2 regions of the Duganella sp. AC237 genome follow, and region 2 is predicted to be linked to the other one. Evidence: predicted binding sites of a transcription regulator. Region 2 holds the regulator's gene; the other holds the start of a gene.
The links. Region 2 encodes sigma-54, which starts transcription at its own class of promoters, with help from an activator protein. Its sites were predicted from a motif close to TGGCANGNAANCTGCTTT; they were not measured.
Positions count from the first base shown of each region.

Region 1: a site for sigma-54 is predicted at 2,342-2,359, ahead of AC0IYS_RS27955 (flavin monoamine oxidase family protein). Genes of this name have one in related genera too.

Region 1 covers NZ_CEEDEW010000003.1:6,319,392-6,323,752, forward strand. The annotation lists gene AC0IYS_RS27945 (RidA family protein) at 1-211, opposite strand, end outside; gene AC0IYS_RS27950 (c-type cytochrome) at 246-677, opposite strand; gene AC0IYS_RS27955 (flavin monoamine oxidase family protein) at 674-2,281, opposite strand; gene AC0IYS_RS27960 (Mu transposase C-terminal domain-containing protein) at 2,681-4,361, opposite strand, start outside.
Region 2 covers NZ_CEEDEW010000003.1:6,459,488-6,463,848, forward strand. The annotation lists gene AC0IYS_RS28485 (enoyl-CoA hydratase/isomerase family protein) at 1-694, opposite strand, end outside; gene hpf (ribosome hibernation-promoting factor, HPF/YfiA family) at 849-1,208, opposite strand; gene AC0IYS_RS28495 (RNA polymerase factor sigma-54) at 1,284-2,765, opposite strand; gene lptB (LPS export ABC transporter ATP-binding protein) at 2,775-3,527, opposite strand; gene lptA (lipopolysaccharide transport periplasmic protein LptA) at 3,530-4,123, opposite strand; gene lptC (LPS export ABC transporter periplasmic protein LptC) at 4,153-4,361, opposite strand, start outside.

The sequences.
Region 1 (4,361 bases), 140 kb from region 2:
GGCCGCTGATGAAGTGGATGGTGGCGGTCGACGGGATCGTCACGGCCAGCGCGATCGGGAAGTCCGACCCCGGAATCTTGTGGCGCACGATCTCCGCCTTCTCCTCCACCTTCGGCGCCTTGGCGGCGGCCATCGCCGGCGACGCCGACAACAGGGCCACGGCGGCGGAGATCAACAGAGCGGTGGCGGATTTGGTGAGTGCTTTGGTCATGGTCTCGTCTTCCTTGGGTTGTATAGAGTGGTAATCAGTGTTTGTTCGACATTTCGGCGCTGCCGAAATGGGCCACGCCAAGCGTGTCGCGCAGTTTGAGCACCTCGGCCTCGGTCAACGCGTCGGCCTTGTTGCCCCAGCTGGCGCGCACATAGGTCAGAATCGCGGCCATATCGGCATCGCTGATGTTCTCGCTGAAGTCGGGCATGCCGCCGCGGCCCTTGAGCAGCACCGTGGCCACTTCGGCGTGGTCGCCGGTGACAAATTTGCTGCCGGCCAGCGCCGGGAACGCGCCGGGGATGCCCTTGCCGGTGGCCTGGTGGCAGGCCGCGCAGTTTTTCAGGAACAGCGCCTTGCCGTCCGGCGCCGTGGTGGAAGCCGGCGCCTGCGCCTGCGACGGCGCCGTGGCGGCGGCCGCGAAGGCGGCCACGATCACCATCGCGGCCTTCAGTAACGTGTCCCTCATGCGCTGGCCCTCGCGTGTATCCTGGCGATCTGCTGCCAGGCCGATTCGATGGCGCCGGCCTGCCAGCCGGTCAGGTAGCTCAGGTGCTCGCCGGCCAGCATGATGCGGCCCTCGCCTTCGAGCAGGGTCGGATAGGCGGCCGCGCGGGTCTTCTCGGTCCACTCGGCCCAGCCGCCCAGGTTGTACTGCACGCGGTGCCACGCCACCGAGAACGCGTTCTCGTATTCGTCGCGGTACTGCGGGAAGATCTTCTGGCCGGCGGCGACGGCGAATTCGGCGCGTTCGGCCGGCGTCAGCGCGCTGACCTCGATGGCGGCCGTCTGGTACTGGTAGTAACCGAGCAGCACGCCCTTCTTCTTCTGCCAGCCGTACGACGGCATCGAGATGGTGTTGATGCCTTTGAGGTCGGTGAGCACGTGGCCGCCGTAGATGTTGTCGTCCTCCTCCCAGAAGCGGCGCTTCATCTGCAGGCCGATCTTGCCGACCGGCGCGTAGGCCACCGTGGCGACGGCCTTCTTGAACGCGTCCGAGAAATCGGTGTCGATCTGGCGCAGCACCGACAGCGGGATGGTGCACAGGCAGTAGTCGGCCGTCACGCTGGAGGCCTTGCCGGTGGCGGTGTCCTTGAAGGCGATGGTCACGCCCTTGTCGTTCTGGCGGATGGTCTGCACCTCGGCACGGTAGCGGATGGTCTTGCCGACGCGCTTTTCAAACGCCTTCGGGATCGCGTCCATGCCGCCGACCGGCTGGAACATGGTCGCCTGCATCGGGAAGTCCTGCACCGCGCTGTAGACGTTGCCCAGTTTGGAGGCCAGCAGTTCCTTGAAGCCCAGCGGGTCGGACTGCTTGCCTGGTCCGGGCTCCATGCCGGCGCCCGGATAGACGGCGAAACCGCGTCCGGTGCGGCCCTTGTATTTCAGGTCGGCGCCGGCCAGCTGGCCCTCGTGCGCCAGGTAGTCGAGCAGCAGGCGCTTGTCGTCGGCGGTCAGCTCGGCGTCGAGCTGGTTGTTCTTGATCGACTTGGCCAGCATCTCGTCGACATGGCCGCGCATGTCGGCCTTGATCTCCTTGATGCGCAGGCGCTTGCCGGCGAAGGGGCCGGCGTTTTCGGAATACACATAGGAGTGGTCGTTCTCGTTGACCATCACCTCCAGCGGCACCTCGAACAGGCGCGTGTAGTGCAGGGTCGACTGGTGGTGCAGCGGGATGCGCCACGGGCCGTGGTTGATGTACTGGCCCTCGTCGAAGGCGCAGGTCTGTTTGTCGCCGCCCAATTCGGTCAGGCTGAAGCCCTTGCGGGCGGTCTGGCAACGGCCGCCGGCGAAATCGCGCGCCTCGAGGATCTGGCACTGGTAACCGAGCTTGCCCAGCTCGAAGGCGGCGGTCAGTCCGGCCAGGCCGGCGCCGAGGATCACCACCTTCTTGCCTTTGCCGCTGCCGCTCAGCGCGGGCGGCGCGGAAGACGTCGAGCCGATGCCCATGCCCCAGGCGTTCATGGTGTTTAACAGCAGGCCGGTGCCGCCGACGGCGGCGGCCCGGTACAGAAAGTCCCTACGGGTAAATGAACTAAACGGTTTAAACGGTTTTACTGTTTTGCTTTCCATCGGTTTCCTCACCAGTCTGCCTGAAATAACTTGGGTGACTTGCTTACCCATAGTTCCAATCTAGCAAGGCGCGTGCCACGCGCTGCACGCAAAACAAACATGCTTCACAACGAAGGCAAGCCTTGTGGCGCAAGGCCTCCTTTCATCGAACAATGTTTTTACATGGACCCCGCGTACGCTCCGGACACCCGCGACGGCAAGCGGCCGGCGACAAACTTTATTCGCGTAAAACGGACTTTATTCGCGGCGGCGCGCGACGCGCGCGGGTGGGACCGGCGGCCGGGTAGACGGCGCGCGGCGGCGCCGCGCACCAGCAAGAGGCACATAAAAAAGCGGGGATGGGAGGATGCACGACGCTGGACCGCGCCGCCGCCGGCGGCGCGGGTGACCGGCTGCGTCTCAGCCGGCGAAGCTGGCGAGGGCCGGTGCGCCGCTGCGCGCCAACGGCGCGGACGATGTTGACGATGTGGACGACCCGGGGGAGGCGGCCGCCTCGCGCGGCAGGCGGGCGATTTCCTCGGCCGACAGGTGGCGCTGGGCGGCGCAGGCGTCGTCCAGGTGGCAGGCGTGGAACTGCATCGGTGCGGCCGGATCGAGCAGGTAGATCATGTCCAGGTTGGACGGATCGTAGGCGACCTTGACGCTCCAGTGGCCGCGCAGGCGCGCGCGGTCGAACCAGCGCTCGTTGATGGCGCGCGCGCAGGTGTAAGTACTTTCGAACAGGCGGATGCCGTCGGCGCCGACCTGCGCCGACGCCACCGGCATCAGGCTGCAGCGGATCAGGTGCTCGGGATAGGTTTTGAGGCTGCCGCCCCGGTGGGCCACGCCCCAGTCCCACAGCTGGCGCGGGGTGGCGTTGCCGGCGTGGGACAGCGGGTGGCGGTTGTTGTAATAGAGGATGCAGTCGATGACGATGCGGGTGAACTGCTCCAGATCGAGCACGCCGTCGAGCCGGCACGGCGCGCCCTCGTCGTTCGGCGCCAGCAGGCGGAAACGCTTTTCCAGCACCGCCTTCCAGTCGCCCGGGCCGTCGTCGACGGCGACGCAGCGCAGGTTGAAGTTATTCAGCAAGGCCGGGTCCATGCCGCCCTCGCCGCCATCGCGGCCGGCCGTCAGCGCGGCGTTGGCGAACAGGGTTTCCGGCAGGTGGCGGCACGGCCACTGCGCCGCCTCGATGCGGCGGCCGAACTGCTGGCTGTAGCGCTGTTTGTCGGCGCCGCAGTTGGCCAGCGCCAGCATCGCCTGCGGCCAGCTGGCCGGCCCCAGGCCGATGTAGACGCCGGTGACCAGGCGGCTGAACGAATCGACGGCCAGATAGATGCGCGGGCGGCCGACCGCTTGCCGGCGGTCGGCGCGCGAGACCAGGCACACCTCGGCGCAGACGGCGTCGAGGTAGAAGCCGGCGCCGGGCCGGCCCGGCGGCAACGCTTGCGGCGCGAACGCCGCCGGCTGGCCGGCCAGGGAGGCCAGCGAGGCTGCCGTGGCGAACGGGGTGGGCGTGGCGGGGCCCCACGGCGCGGCCGCGCCGTCGCCCCGGCGCGCCACCTCGGGCGGACGGTCGTCGTCGTGGTCGAGCCAGTAGTTGAACTGGCCGAAGGTCGGCAGCACGGCGCTGCGCCCGGCCGGCGTGGTCAGCACGCGGCCCGATGCTTCGTCGATGCGGCGCTCGACGAAGAACTCGTCGAGCATCTGTTCATAGGCGCCCAGGCGCGAGAACTTGGCGTGGCCGGCGGCGTAGCGGGCGATGGCGACGCGGAAGGTGCGGCGGATTTCCTCGTCGGCGTTCAGGCCCGGCCCGGCGTCGGCGCCGTTCTTGCGCGGGCGTCCGCGCTTGACGCCGGCCGAGGCCTGGCGCACCTTGCCCTTGCCGCCCGAGTTGCAGTAATCGGGCAGCAGCGCGTTGGGGGTCTGGCCGCGCTGCCAGTAGCGGCGCAGGTAGCGGTAGATGGTGGGATGCGAGACGCCGTGGGCGCCGGTGGCGCGGGCGATCAGCTGGCCGCGCTGGCGGGCCTCGTAGATGCCCGGCTCCAGCGCCACCAGCGGCTCGATGATCTCCCAGGCGCGCGCCCGCAGTTGCAGG
Region 2 (4,361 bases):
CCAGCCTGGATACCCCGGCCGCGTCCTTGAACGACTCCGCAAAGGCCGCGATCGCCTCAACCAGCTCGGCGCCCGGCGTGGACTCCAGAATCGCGTCCAGCACCTCCAGTTCATCCGCAGGCACATAGTGATCCGCCAGGCCCGCGTACAGCGCATCGGCCGCCCCTATCGTGACGCCGGTGACGCCGAGGTAACGCCCCAGCCCGCCCGGCGCGCGCGACAGGAAATAGCTGCCGCCCACATCCGGGAACAGGCCGATGTTCACCTCCGGCATCGCCATCCGGGTGCGCTCGGTGACGATGCGCACCCGGCTGTCCGGCCCGGCCTGCGCGATGCCCATGCCCCCGCCCATGACCACGCCGTCCATCAGCGCGATGTACGGTTTCGGATAGCTGTGCACCAGGTGGTTGAGCGAATACTCCTCGGTGAAGAAATCCTCGATCAGCGCGCTGCCGGTTTGCGGCGTGGCGCGGCCGGCGTCGTGGAAGAAGCGGATGTCGCCGCCAGCGCAGAAGGCCTTTTCACTGCTGGAGCGGATGACCACGGCGGCGACGTCGGAATCGTCGCGCCACGCCAGCAACGCCGCCGTGATATCGCGCAGCATCGGCAGGGACAGCGAGTTCAACGCCTTGGGCCGGTCCAAGGTGATGAAGCCGGTGCCGTTGACGATAGCGGTGTGGACCAATTCGCTCATGATGTCGCAACCCGTGAAAAAAAATCTATTCTACCGTCGAAACGGGATAAATGATTTTCATCGAATCGAGAGGAAGTAAAACGCGGGACCGAAAAACGCGGACACAAAAAAGGGCGCCCTTGCGCCCTTTGTTGGATGGTGCCGGAGGCCGTTGTTATAGGGCGGCGGCAGCGGGTTCGTAGCTATCCGGGAGATGCTTGATCGCATCGTGGCCGTGCTGCTGAACTTTGGATTTGTATTTCATGACCTGCCGGTCAAGCTTGTCGACCAGGGTGTCGATCGCGGCGTACAGGTCTTGGGACAGGCTTTCCACGTACACGGTTTTACCCGACATGCGCAGATTGATTTCCGCCTTTTGGCGCTTGGATTTCTCTTTAAGGTTATCTACAGTCAGAATGACAGCAATATCAATAACTTGATCGAAGTGACGAGTGACACGTTCCAGTTTGTTCTGTACGTATTCGCGGATGGCCGCGGTCACTTCGAGATGATGTCCACTGATGGTCAGATTCATACACGCTCCTAAAGATAGATGTCGCTTACGGTCAGTGCCGCGCCCATTGCGGCCGGGCGCACAGTGACCAAGTAACTACAAAGACTTGCGGAGACTGACGGGAGGGATTTTCAACGCTTCGCGATATTTGGCAACAGTGCGTCGCGCAATCACCATGCCTTGTTCCCCCAGCATGTCCGCAATCTTACTGTCGGATAATGGATTTTTAGGGTCTTCAGCTCCTGTCAATTGCACAATGAGTGCCCGTATCGCCGTCGAACTTGCTTCACCGCCCGCTTCGGTGGCGACGTGGCTACCAAAGAAATATTTCAACTCAAACATGCCGTGCGGCGTCAGCATGTACTTTTGAGTCGTCACCCGAGAAATAGTGCTCTCGTGTAAACCCAGTGTATCAGCAATTTCGCGAAGCACAAGGGGGCGCATGGCAACGGCGCCGTGCGAGAAAAAGTTCTTTTGTCTTTCTACTATCGCCTGGGCCACGCGCAGAATGGTGTCGAAGCGCTGGCGCATATTCTTGATCAGCCACTTGGCCTCCTGCAGCTGCGCGCCCATCTGGCCCTCGCCCTTTCCCTGCTTGAGCAGGTTGGCGTACATCGCGTTGACCCGCAGGCGCGGCATGACGTCGTTGTTCAGGCTCACCTGCCAGCCGTTGCGCGCCTTCTTGACGATCACGTCCGGCACCACGTAGTCGGACACGTCGGACGCGAACGCCGAGCCCGGATGCGGATTGCACAGGCGGATGACGGCCTGCGCCTCGCGCAAATCCTCGTCGTCGCACACCAGCGCCTTTTTCAGCTTGTTGAAGTCGCGCTGGGCGAACCACGTCAAATGGTTCTCGACGATGGTCAGCGCCATGCGCCGCGTCACCAGGGCGATGCCCGGCAGGCGCTTGATCTGCAGCGCCAGGCATTCGGAGGCGTTGCGCGCGCCCACGCCCATCGGGTCGAAGCTTTGCAGCATCGACAACGCGGTGCGCAGCTCGTCGATGTCGACTTCCAGTTCCTCCGGCAGGCGCGCGTGGATTTCCTCCAGCGGCTCCTCCAGGTAGCCGTTCTCGTCGAGCGCGTCGATGATCAGCTCGACCAGCGCGCGGTCGCGCATCTCCAGCACCGTCACGCGCATCTGTTCCATCAGGTGCTCGCGCAGGGTGCAGTGGTTCGCTTCCAGTTGCGGACGCGCGTCCTCGTCGTCGGGGGCCTTGCTGCGGCCGGCGTCGCTCCAGTCGACATCGGCCTCGCTGCTGGTACTTTCGGTATCGGCGGCCGGGCCGTCGTAGGTGTCGGCGTCGGCCGGCGCGGGCGCATCCTGCTGGTTCGGCGGGCCTTCGGCGGGCGCTTCGCCGGCCGGCGCCTGCTGGCTGATGGCGCCGTCGGACAGCAGCCGCAGCGAACGGTCGAGCGGGTCGTCCAGGCGCTCGAGCAGGGGATTGTCGGTGAGCAGTTGCTCGAGCTCCTGGTGCAGCTCCAGCGTGGACAGCTGCAGCAGCCGGATCGACTGCTGCAGCTGGGGTGTCAGCGCGAGGTGCTGCGACGTGCGCAGTTGCAATGACTGTTTCATGGGGCGCGATTACATTCTGAAGTGTTCACCCAGGTACACGCGGCGGACCGACTCGTCGGCGATGATATCGTCCGGCCGGCCTGAAGCCAGAACCGAGCCCTGGTTGATGATATATGCGCGGTCGCAGATGCCCAGCGTCTCGCGCACATTGTGATCGGTAATGAGGACGCCGATATTGCGTTCCTTGAGGAAGCGCACGATGCGCTGGATCTCAATGACGGCAATCGGGTCGACCCCGGCGAAAGGTTCGTCCAGCAGCACGAAGCGCGGGTTGGTGGCCAGCGCGCGGGCGATCTCCACGCGGCGGCGCTCGCCGCCGGACAGCGACAGCGCCTGGTTTTCGCGCAGCTTTTCGATTTGCAGATCGGCCAGCAGGGTATTGAGCCGTTCATCGATGGCAGCCTTGGATAAAGGCTTGCCGTCCACTTTCTGGATTTCGAGGACGGCGCGGATATTCTCTTCCACGGTCAGCTTGCGGAACACCGAAGCCTCCTGTGGCAGGTACGACAGGCCGAGCGAGGCGCGGCGGTGGATCGGCAGCGAGGAGATGTCGACGCCGCTGATATCGATGGTGCCGGCGTCCGACGGCACCAGGCCGACGATCATGTAAAAGGAAGTGGTCTTGCCGGCGCCGTTGGGGCCGAGCAGGCCGACCACTTCGCCGCATTCGACCTGCAAGGACACGTCATGCACGACCTGGCGCTTGCCGTAGGTCTTCTGCAGGCCGCGTACGATCAGGGTGCTACCGCATGTTGGCTCCATGCTTATTTCCCCGCCGCTGGATTGGTGGCCGAAGCGGGCTGGGGAGTCTGCTTGGCCGACGGCTGGATCACCATCGTGCTGCGGCCGGCGCCGGGCTTGCTCTCGCCGCTGGCGGTATTTTTCACGGCGAAGAATTCGCGCCGGCTGTCATAGGAGATGAATTCGCCATCGACCTGGCTGGCGGTCTTGCTGCCTTCCAGTTTCTTGATCTGCGCCTTCGAGAACAGCTTGACCAGCTCGGTCTTGCCGTCGTATTCGATGCGGTCGGCGCGGCCATCGACCCACTGGTCGCCGGCGCCGTCGAGCTTCTGGCGGAACGTCGCCTGCACGCCCGGCGCGCCGGTCAGCACCACCAGCTGGTAGCCCTCGGGATCCTCGGTGACGACCGCCTTGGGCGACTTCATCAGCAAAGTGCCGCGGGTCAGCACGACGTTGCCGGTGAAGGTTTTGATCTGCTTGACGTCGTCGGCGTCGAGGTTGTCGAAGGAGATCTCGGTCGGCTTGTTGGAGTCGGCTTTTTCAGCGTGGGCCGCGCCCATCGCGGCCAGCAGCAGCGCGGCCGACAGTATCAGTTTTTTCATCATGGTGTCCTTCATATCTGTCTCTTGTCGTATCTTGTATTGATTTAGCGCGGCGCCTTGGGCGGCATCGTGATCGTTCCGCGTCCGCCCAGTTGCAGCTGGCGCGTGGCGTTATTGGTTTTCATGCCGGTGCCGCTGGAGGTCGTGCTGCCCAGCTTCATCTGCACCGGCGCCTTGGTTTCCATCCGTTCCTCGTCCGGGAACACGGTCAAGGTGCTGGTTTGCAGGCGCATCGCCTCGGCCTTGGGCGAAG